2 linked regions of the Bdellovibrio bacteriovorus genome follow. Each later gene encodes a partner of the first gene's protein in a complex. Links are inferred from orthologs where the notes say so. Each region holds a gene or a part of one and is shown on either strand. Other genes may lie near its edges.

Region 1 (5,391 bases):
CTCAAAATGCGCTATTGCCCGAAGCTGACTTTCTATGCGGATCACGCAACAGATCAGGTTTTGAAGGTGGAAAAAATCCTTCATGAGCTTGAACTGGAAAGAAAAGCTAAAGGCGAAACTTCCGACGACGAATCTGATGACGAATAATCCAACAATTTTTAATGGTCTCTTGTTGGTTGATAAACCTTCAGGGATTTCCAGCCATGATGTCGTGGCAAGGCTTCGACGTATTCTAAAAACCAAAGCCGTAGGTCATTCAGGAACTTTGGATCCGATGGCTTCAGGTTTGATGGTGTGCCTTGTAAATGAAGGTACAAAACTCAGCCAATATATTCTTGAAGGTGATAAGGGTTACCGCGTGCGCGCCCAACTCGGTGTGCGTACAGACACTTTAGATACGACGGGTGAGGTTTTAGAAAAAGTCTCTGTCGAATTTCCTAAAGAGCGTATCTTGGCTGAAGCTTTCAAGCTTCAAGGCGAGATGGAGCTTGAAGTTCCCATTTACTCGGCGATCAAAGTTCAGGGTAAAAAACTTTACGAATACGCTCGCCAAGGTCAGGAAGAACAAGTCGTCATCCCTAAAAAAATGATGAACTTCTGGGATGTGGAAGCGGTTGAAATCGGTCCCGATTGGGCCGAGTTTGACATCAAATGCAGCAAAGGCAGTTACATCCGCACCTGGGTCGACCTTTTAGGGAAGGCTTTGGGGTGTGGAGCGGCGATGAGTTCTTTGCGCAGAACTTGGTCGGCCCCTTATCATTTACCTCAGGCACAAACCTTAGAACAGATTGAGCAGGCTTATACGGGAGCCCCTCCTTGGGGAACGGCTTTTGTGGGGATGGAGCACGCCTTGCCTCAGATCAAACGTATTCGTATTAAAGGGCAGGACAAAGTCCTTTTGGGGAACGGGCAGATCAGCCATGACTTGCGCTCCCAATTGATCACCGTCTTTCGCCCTTCTGAGGACCAATATGTCCAAGTTTTAGCTCAAGATACCGGGCATTTATTGGCTCTGGTGGGGCTTGAAGAGGGGCGCGGTTTTGTCCTAAAAAGGGTCTTTAAATATTAGGCCTGTGTCCTCTTTGCCTTGACCGGGGTGGGGATGCGGGGTAGAACCTTAAAACTTATAAACAACACTCTACAGATCGACAGCCATGACGACTGCGGGGTTTGTTTGAAAACTAAGCAATTTTTAAAAAGAACAGGAGACTTTAATGGCAGTCACTAAAGATACAAAAAACCAAATCGTTAAGAAATTCCAAACGAAAGATCTAGATACTGGATCTCCAGAAGTGCAAGTGGCGCTTTTGACAGCGAAAATCAATGATTTGACTGTGCACTTCAGCACTCACAAAAAAGATCATCACGGCCGTCGCGGTCTTGTGACTTTGGTTAACAAAAGAAGAAAACTTTTGGACTACCTACATCGTAAAGATGTGAAACGTTACCAAGACCTTATCAAGGCTCTTGATATCCGTAAGTAATCTGACATTCCTGAAGGGGCGAAGAGCCCCTTCAATCTTTTCCTCGACAGGAAATTCTCGTACACTCAGAGCATAAGGCTCTGGCATCAATTCAAGGAGATTTAATGAAAACGACTGTAACTACATCGGTGGGCGGAAAACAAATCACCATCGAAACAGGCCGTTTGGCAAAACAAGCAGATGGATCTGTTCTAGTCTCTTGCGGTAACAACATGGTTCTTGTTACGGCAGTATCTAGCAAAAAAGCCTCTGAACTAGATTTCTTCCCACTGACTGTGGAATATATCGAAAAATTCTACGCTACCGGTAAAATCCCAGGTGGCTACTTCAAACGCGAAGGTAAACCAACGACAGACGCTGTTCTGATCGCGCGTTTGATCGACCGTCCGATCCGCCCTGTATTCCCAGAAGGATACAGAAACGAAACTCAAGTTGTGGCGACGGTTCTTTCTGCAGACGGTGCATTCCCTCTTGAGATTCTTTCAAGCTTGGGTGCTTCTGCAGCTCTTCATCTTTCAGACATTCCATTCAACGGTCCAACAGCGGCGATTCAAGTAGGTCGCGTTGATGGTCAATTCGTGGCGAATCCAACTCCTCAACAAATGGAAAAATCCGACATGGATATCATCGTTGCGGGAACTCGCAATGGTTTGTTGATGGTTGAAGGTGAAACAAAATTCATCTCTGAAGCAGACGTTTTGGCGGCTTTGAAATTCGGTCACCAATCCATGATGCCACTTTTGAATGCGCAAGACGAATTGCGTGAAAAGTTTGGTTCTGCGACAAAACGTTCTTTCACTCCAGCGACTATCGACGCTGATTTCAAAGGACAAGTAGAGTCTTTCTTGAAACCAAAAATCGCTGCGGCTCTTGGTATCAAAATTAAGCAAGACCGTTATGCAGCAGCTTCGGCGGCGCAAGCTGAAGCAGAGGCGATGTTCCTAGCTTCTATCACTGACAAAGATCTTGCTAAACAACGCAAGAAAGAAATCGGCGCGATCGTTGAAGAGCTTAAATACAATGAAGCTCGTTCTATGATCCTAGACCGCAAAGTTCGTATCGATGGTCGTGACGTGAAAACGGTTCGCTCTATCGCGAATGAAGTGGGTCTTCTTCCTCGTGCGCACGGTTCTGGTTTGTTCACTCGTGGCGAAACTCAATGTTTGGGCACAGTGACTTTGGGAACAGGTGATGACGAGCAAATGGTGGACGCGCTTTTGGGAACTCAAAAACGCAAATTCATGCTTCACTACAACTTCCCTCCATACTCTGTAGGTGAAGTCGGTCGCTTCGGTGGTCAAGGTCGTCGTGAAATCGGTCACGGTAACTTGGCAGAGCGCGCTTTGAAAGCCGTTCTTCCTGATCACGAAAAATTCCCATACACAATCCGTATCGTTTCTGAAGTTCTAGAGTCTAACGGTTCTTCTTCAATGGGTTCTGTTTGTGCGGGAACTTTGGCGATGCTTGATGCCGGTGTACCTATCAAAGGGAACGTTGCCGGTGTAGCGATGGGTCTTATTAAAGAAGGCGATCGCGTAGCCGTTCTTACTGACATCTTGGGTGATGAAGATCACTTGGGTGACATGGACTTCAAAGTAGCGGGTACTCCAACAGGTATCACAGCTCTTCAAATGGATATCAAAATTGACTCTGTTTCTTTCGACGTGATGGAACAGGCTTTGGCTCAAGCTAAAGAAGGTCGCTCGCACATCTTGAACGAGATGGAAAAAGTGATCAAAGTAGCTCGTGGTCAAATCTCTGAATTTGCTCCTCGTATCGAAACAATCAAAATTAAACCAGATAAGATCCGTGAAGTGATCGGTTCTGGTGGTAAAGTAATCCGTGGTATCACGGAAGCTACGGGCGTTAAGATTGAAATCGAAGACGACGGTACAATCCACATTGCCTCTGCAGATCCTGAAGCAACTAAAAAGGCGATCGCTATGATCAACGACATCGTTGCTGAAGCTGAAGTAGGTAAGACTTATAAAGGTCGCGTTGTGAAGATTGCTGAATTCGGTGCTTTCGTTGAAATCTTGCCGAACACTCAAGGTCTATTGCACATCTCTGAAATCGCTAACGAACGTGTACGCGCAGTGACTGACGTACTTAAAGAAGGCGAAATGATTGATGTTAAAGTTCTTGAAGTGGACCGTGCAGGCCGTATCAAGCTTTCTCGTAAGGCTCTTCTTCAATAGCCGCGGACGCTGGCAGAGCGAGGCGGCCTAGGGGCCGCCGTGCTGAAACAGCATCTTTAAAAGAGAATCAATGACAAATACTAAGTTCAAAAAATCTGAACTTTCTAACGGGATCCGAGTGGTGAGCGAGCTTCATCCAGGGTCCCGTGCCGTTTCTATCAGTATCTGGGTTTTGACTGGCACTCGGGATGAGTCGCCAGAGAATGCGGGCATCTCGCATCTTCTTGAGCACTTGGTGTTTAAGGGAACTAAAACTCGTTCTGCCTATCAAATCGCAAAATCTTTAGAAGCTTTGGGTGGGGATTTAAATGCCTACACGACACGTGAATACACGTGTTACCACGCTTTGGTTCTAAAAGATCACTGGGAAAAGGCCTTGGATGTTTTGTCGGATCTGGTGTCCAACATGCATCTGAACAAGAAAGAATTCGACCTGGAAAAAGGCGTGATCTTGCAAGAAATCGCCATGTCCGAAGACAGCCATGAAGAAATCATTTATGACGTCTTCTATGAACAAGTGTACGGAAAAAATCCGTTAGCTCGTCCTATCTTGGGAACTCCAAAGTCTATCGCCATGATGAAACAAAATCAGGTGATGGATTATTATAAGAAAAACTACACCGGAAAAAACATCATCGTCAGTGCGGCCGGTTGCTTGGATCACGACGAGTTGATGGTCGGTATTGAAAAGCGCTTGGGAAAGAAAAAGCAGTCCGTGCTTAAGAATTCTCGTAAGTTCCCACGCTGGTTGAAACGTCGTCACGTCGTTGAAAAACAAGCCGAGCAAGTACACATGCTGATGGGATTTCCGACAGCAAGTTTTAAAGACAAACGTCGTTTTGAAGCTGTGATTGCGAACACACTTTTGGGTGGAGGTATGACTTCCAAACTTTATCAAAGTGTGCGTGAAAAAAGAGGCTTGGTTTATACAATTCACTCCAGTCTAAATACACATATCGATTCAGGAATGCTCACGATTTATGCGGGAACAGAAACGAAGAACGTCAAAAAAGTGGGCGATCTTATTTCTAAAGAACTGCAGAAGATTCGTAAGCAAGGTGTGTCTAAGGCCGATGTGGAGATGTTTAAGACTCAAGTTATTGGCAGCATTTTATTGAGTTCTGATGATATCGAAAATCGTATGACGTCTTTGGCGGTGAATGAAATCGTCTTTGGCAGCTTCCGTTCAGTTGAATCCGTGATTGAGGAAATCAAAGCGGTGACGGTCGACTCGGTGAATGATTATATTCGCGAAGAGCTTGATTTAAACGCTGCATCCGGGGTTTTATTAGGACCGGGCGTAACCGAGCTGAAAACTTGGTTTGAAGAACTGACTCTGTAATTGGAAAAGGATTTATAAATGCAAAAGCTCACAGTCAAAGTAAAGAAACTTGAAAACTTCCACGGTGAACTTCCGCAATATCAATCTTTGGGTGCCAGTGGTTTTGATGTTCGCGCGCAACTTGCGGGTCCGGTGATTTTAAATCCGGGCGAAAGAGCATTGATTCCAACAGGTTTGTCTTTTGAAATTCCACTGGGTTATGAAATCCAAGCTCGTCCACGCAGTGGATGGGCGGCAAAAAGTGGTTTGACGGTTTTGAATACGCCGGGAACTATCGATGCGGATTATCGTGGTGAAGTAAAAATCATCGTGATTAATTTGGGCAATGAAGCTGTGACAATCAGCGATCAAGAGCGCTGTGCTCAAT
Region 2 (5,307 bases), on another replicon or contig:
CGCTGTTTTCCCTGGCGTTTACAAGGTCCAGGCAGAGGGAAAAAATCAAACAGCGGTCACTGTGAAAACTGGTCAACTGTCCCAGAATGCCTCAAACTTTGGATTTTCATTGAACGCGGTTCGTTCTTTCATTAGCCTAGACGGAGAAGACTGTTCAACGGCGCGTACTTGGAAGACAGATTCTCGCTCTTATTGCACCAGCGATTCGGCTGAGGGTTGTGATCGTTCTTCTGCGGAGAGCTGCGAACCCATGTAATGGAAAGTTTCAATGCGATTTGTAGTAAGTTTTATTATTGCTCTTGGGCCTCAGGTTTTGTGGGCCCAAGGTATTAAGCCGGTTTCTGTTTCCTACGAAAATCTGATGCGTTGTTTTCCTGAACTTCAGGACGAGCAGCTTTCCTTTAAAGTCGACCTCAATCGTTTGAAAGATATCTCTGACGAAAAATTCGTGACCTCACAATCGCAGCTGCGTCAAAGAAAGATCCATTACCTGGATGCTGAGAAGCAGGCCATGAACTTGATCTTGCGCACCAAGTTTTCTGGCGCAAAGAAGATGGAAACTGAACTTACTTTGCAGCAAGTCGACGAAAAGGGTGTTGTGACCAACGTAGGGCTGACGGCGAATCAACGCATCAACCCCAAACAGGACATCATCAATAACTTTTTGCTCAATGCGACGATCAAATCTGATGAGTACTCGTACAATGACACAAAGCTTAATGGCGTTCTTGCCACCTATAAGCGCAACTTCAAGGATGTCGAGGAGTATGAACTCCATGACAAACCGAACAAGCGCTCTGTGAGCTGCGAAAAGCAGAAAGACTTAGGCATTATTTGCACTTGTTCCAAAAAATAATCTGTTGAATATCGGACCGATAGAGATATACTTTTTCTTGTGTTGATCTAGGATTTTTCTAGAAATTTAAAAGGTTTAGAACATCGGTACTAACAAGATTCTGCAGCTATTGAGGTGCTAGTGACATCTGATAAAAAAACCTACAATTTTCTAATTGCGGGTGTCCCTTACAAATTAAAAACCTCTCATGACGATGCCACAGTCGAAGAGCTCGTCACATTTGTAAATAATAAAATGAATCAGGCCATGTCAGTTACCAAAAACGGTTCTTACCAAAACGCCGCTGTTTTAACAGCGATGAACTTGGCGGAAGAACTGATCCTTTTGAAAAGAAAAGCGCATCGTGAACTTGAAAAGTTGGAAGAAAAAGCGATGCAACTTTCCGTTGAACTAGAAAATTCCAAGAACAACAAGGTTTTGAACAACTAACTTTGTTTTGATCTCTTGGAGTGTCCATGTCGTTTCCTTGGAGCTCTAAAAAGGAATGTCGTTCCTTCTTTAAATCTCTTTGCGCCCGAGAGTTCGCGCAAGGTCTTGTTCAAAATCAACAGCAGCTTAATTCCGCTTTGCAGGATTTTTTTAAATCACAAAGTGGAGTGTGGGGAGCTTATAGAGCTCTGCCAGAAGAAGCCCAGGTGGAAGAGGTCTTTCATATCTCCCACCTGAAGTGGACTTTTCCGCGGATGCGGGAAGGTCATCTGGAATTCTTTGATGCACACAAGTTTGTGCTGGGACCTTACGGAGTTCTGGAGCCTGCTCCAGATTCGCCCGCGCAAGATCTCAAAGACATTCAAGGCCTGCTGATTCCCGGTTTAGTTTTTAATAAGAATGGCAATCGTCTGGGAAAGGGAAAGGGTTTTTATGACAAAACACTTTCTACTTACCAGGGGATCAAAGTAGGCGTCTGTTTTAACTTTCAAGTGACAGTAGACCCGATCCCGACCGAAGCCCACGATGTGATCATGGATTATTTGATCACAGAGACTGGTGTGGTCGATTGCAGGAAGTATCAGGAGTAAAGGATCATGGAGTTAGTAATCACCGCTATCGTAGCGTTGTTGTTGGGTGGAGCCATTGTTTTCATCATCAAGCGTGTTCAAGACGAAAATAAAAAGAAGTCAGCACGAGTAGAAGCAGATCGTATCGTTAATAAAGCGAAGTCCGAAGCTGCAAAAATCAAAAAGGACTCTGAAACCAAAGCCAAAGACTTTGAATCACGGGCCCGCAAAAATGTCGAAGCCGACATCCACAAACAAAAATCCACTTTGAAAAACAAAGAATCTCAGTTGGACCGTCGTTTGAAAGAGATCGAAGATCAGTTCAAAAGTAAAATGGAAGAAAATGAGCGTTATCTAAACACGCTGAAAGACCGCGAAGAAAAAATCGCGATCTCTGAAAATCGCATCAAGGATTTAGAGAAAAAAGGCGAAACACACATTGGCGAACTGAAACAAAAACTAGAGTCTGTGGCAGCAATGAGCCAAGACGAAGCTCGTCGCCAACTTTTGAACGCTCTTGAAGACGAAGCGAAACAAGAAGCTTCTAAAAAGATCGCACAAATTGAAGAAGAAGCTAGCAAAGAAGCCGACAAAAAAGCCAAACGCATTTTGGCAACGGCGCTTTCCCGTTTCGCTTCTGAGTATACATCCGAGCGCACAGTGAGTGTGTTGGCTCTTCCTAATGATGAAATGAAGGGTAAGATTATCGGCCGTGAAGGTCGTAACATTCGTACTCTAGAAGCTCTTTGCGGTGTGGATCTGATCGTCGATGACACTCCAGAGGCCGTGGTTATTTCTGGCTTCGATCCTGTTCGTCGTGAACTGGCTCGCCGTACGATTGAAAAATTGATGGAAGACGGTCGCGTGCATCCCGCACGTATCGAAGAGGTCGTTGAAAAACAACGCTCTGAGCTTATGAAGTCCATCAAAGAAGAGGGCGAACGCCACGTGATGGAATTGGGTATTCCAAACATGCACCCAGAACTTATTAAGATCATCGGTGGTTTGAAATACCGTTCTTATCAAGGTCAAAACGCTTTGAACCAAGCATTGGAAGTGGCGAACATCGCCGGTCTTTTGGCAGGTGAGATGGGTGTGAATGTGAAGATCGCACGTCGTGCGGGTCTTTTGCATAACATCGGTAAGGCTATCGATCACACGGCTGAAGGCAGTTATGCTTTCGTGGGTGCTGATTTCGCGAAAAAATACAACGAATCTGAAGACGTTTGCCACGCGATCCGTGCGCATGATGAAGAAGAAAAGCCGCACTCTATCCTTGCTTGGATTGTGCACGCGGCGTTCATCCTTTCGAGCTCTCGTCCGGGAGCACGCCGTCCGCAAATGGATTCTTTCATCCACCGTTTGGAAGATCTTGAAAGCATCGGTAACAGCTTCGATGGCGTTCTTAAAACTTTGGCTCTGCAAGCCGGCAAAGACGTTCGCGTGCTTGTAGAAAGCAGCAAAGTGACTGATGACCAAGCTGTGATGTTGTCTCGTGATATCGCTCGTAAGATTGAGCGCGAGATGCCACAGGCGGGTGCCGTGAAGGTGACAGTGGTTCGTGAAACTAGAAGCGTTGAACACGCTCGCTAGGAAAAGGATTTTAGGTATATGAGTTTTTTAGATCCTCGTGAGCAGCTTGAAAGAATCAAATTCGGTGTCGCTGAGTTCATCAACGACGAAGACATGCTCAAAAAACTTAAAAAAGGAAAGCCTCTTAATATTAAATTAGGGGCGGACCCGACTCGTCCGGACATCCATATCGGGCACACTGTTGTTATTAATAAACTTCGTACGTTCCAAGAATTGGGTCACAAAGTTTATTTCTTGATCGGCGATTTCACCGCAATGATCGGGGATCCGTCAGGAAAGAACACGACTCGTCCGATGTTGACTCGTGAAGAGATCGAAGAAAACGGTCGTACATACGCAAAACAAATTTTTAAAATCTTAGATCCAGAAAAGACCGAGATTGTTTACAACTCGTCTTGGATTGGCAAGATGACTCCGCAAGAGTTCATTAAGATGTCTGCGCAATACACAGTGGCGCGTATGCTAGAGCGTGAAGACTTTACGAAGCGTTACCGTTCCGGAACGCCGATTGGCATTCACGAGTTCTTGTATCCTTTGACTCAAGGTTATGACTCTGTGGCTTTGAAAGCCGATGTCGAGCTGGGTGGAACGGATCAAAAGTTCAATCTTTTGGTCGGCCGTGACATGCAGGGCTCTTACGGTCAGGAAGCGCAGTGTATTCTGACGATGCCGATTCTTGAAGGCATTGATGGCGTCAACAAGATGTCGAAGTCTTTGGACAACTACATCTCTGTGATCGATACACCGAAAGATATGTTCGGTAAGACAATGAGAATTTCCGACGATTTGATGTATCGTTGGTACGAACTTTTGACAGACATCACGGCTCATCAGCTTTCCCAGCTGAAAACCGATGTGGCGGAAAAACGCAAACATCCAAGAGAAGTGAAAGTGAATCTGGCGAAGTTCCTAATTAAACGTTTCCACTCGGAAGCAGCGGCACAGGCGGCGGAAGATGAATTCAACCGTATCTTTGTCGATAAAGGGCTTCCAGATGATGTTCCTGAGTTTACTACAGATGCGGAAGAAATTGGTCTTCCGGCGCTGATGGTGAAAGCAGGTCTTGTGGCCTCTAACGGTGAAGGCTCGCGCTTGATCCAAGGGGGCGGTGTGCAAATTGACAGCGAGAAGATTTCCGATCCTAAGCTTAAAATGAATTTGAAATCGGGCGAAAGCTTCGTGATCAAAGCAGGCAAGAAGAAGTTCGCGAAGATCATTGTTCGCTAAGCAGGTTTATTATGAAAATTAAGTTTCTACCGCAAAATATTGAAGTCGAGGGCTCTCCAGATAAGAGTCTCTTGCAAATTGCGACGGAAAATCACCTGGAGATTCGCTCTATTTGTAAGGGTGTTCCGTCGTGTGCGGAATGCCGTATTCGTATTCAGGAAGGCGAGGCGAATATTCTGCCTCCCAATAAAGCAGAACTCAGCCTTATCGGTACAAGTCACTTTATTGATGGACGTCGTTTGAGCTGCCAAGTGCGCTGCTTTGGTGATGTGACCGTGGATATGACCGAACAAGTTGAGAAGACCGAGAATCAAACGAAGAAAATTCGTGGTTTCCGTACTAATAAGCAGATTGAATCCAAAGCCGTGAACGACACGATGCTTTTAAGTGATAAGCCCGACGAAAAAGAGAAGAAGTAAGTCTTAAGTCCAGTGAGTCTTATCGGTTTTTTAACCGATAAGTAATCTGGATGTCTCATAAAATTACTTTCCGAGAACGCGGGCAAGGGCCCATTTTAATTCTTCTTCATGGTTATGGAGGAAGCGTTCACCATTGGGAAGCTGTTGCCGAAAATCTTTCATCGCAATATCGAGTGGTGGTTCCCAATCTTACGCACGTCTATTTAAGCACAGA

Evidence for each region.
Region 2: pnp (region 1) and rny share a complex: the UniProt entries of both Bacillus subtilis proteins name them as parts of the possible RNA degradosome complex. The link is inferred for Bdellovibrio bacteriovorus from one-to-one orthologs.

What each region holds. Positions count from the first base shown.
Region 1 is NZ_LUKF01000020.1:74,150-79,540, forward strand. What follows is about bases 1,155-4,135. They hold pnp (polyribonucleotide nucleotidyltransferase), read left to right. Parts: upstream 1,155-1,588; coding sequence 1,589-3,682; downstream 3,683-4,135. Other genes in these bases: rpsO (30S ribosomal protein S15), read left to right, coding at 1,215-1,484; AZI85_RS16800 (M16 family metallopeptidase), read left to right, coding at 3,753-4,135. Outside these bases: 30S ribosome-binding factor RbfA, read left to right, coding at 1-147; tRNA pseudouridine(55) synthase TruB, read left to right, coding at 83-1,069; more of AZI85_RS16800, read left to right, coding at 4,136-5,024; dut (dUTP diphosphatase), read left to right, coding at 5,043-5,391. UniProt on the Bacillus subtilis protein: Involved in mRNA degradation. Catalyzes the phosphorolysis of single-stranded polyribonucleotides processively in the 3'- to 5'-direction. Necessary for competence development in Bacillus subtilis.
Region 2 is NZ_LUKF01000012.1:275,865-281,171, forward strand. The notes cover bases 1,268-4,164. They hold rny (ribonuclease Y), read left to right. Parts: upstream 1,268-1,881; coding sequence 1,882-3,447; downstream 3,448-4,164. Other genes in these bases: AZI85_RS08005 (cell division protein ZapA), read left to right, coding at 1,268-1,285; AZI85_RS08010 (5-formyltetrahydrofolate cyclo-ligase), read left to right, coding at 1,312-1,875; tyrS (tyrosine--tRNA ligase), read left to right, coding at 3,466-4,164. Outside these bases: AZI85_RS07995 (hypothetical protein), read left to right, coding at 1-256; AZI85_RS08000 (hypothetical protein), read left to right, coding at 269-856; more of AZI85_RS08005, read left to right, coding at 977-1,267; more of tyrS, read left to right, coding at 4,165-4,674; AZI85_RS08025 (2Fe-2S iron-sulfur cluster-binding protein), read left to right, coding at 4,686-5,093; AZI85_RS08030 (alpha/beta fold hydrolase), read left to right, coding at 5,144-5,307. UniProt on the Bacillus subtilis protein: Endoribonuclease that initiates mRNA decay. Initiates the decay of all SAM-dependent riboswitches, such as yitJ riboswitch. Involved in processing of the gapA operon mRNA, it cleaves between cggR and gapA.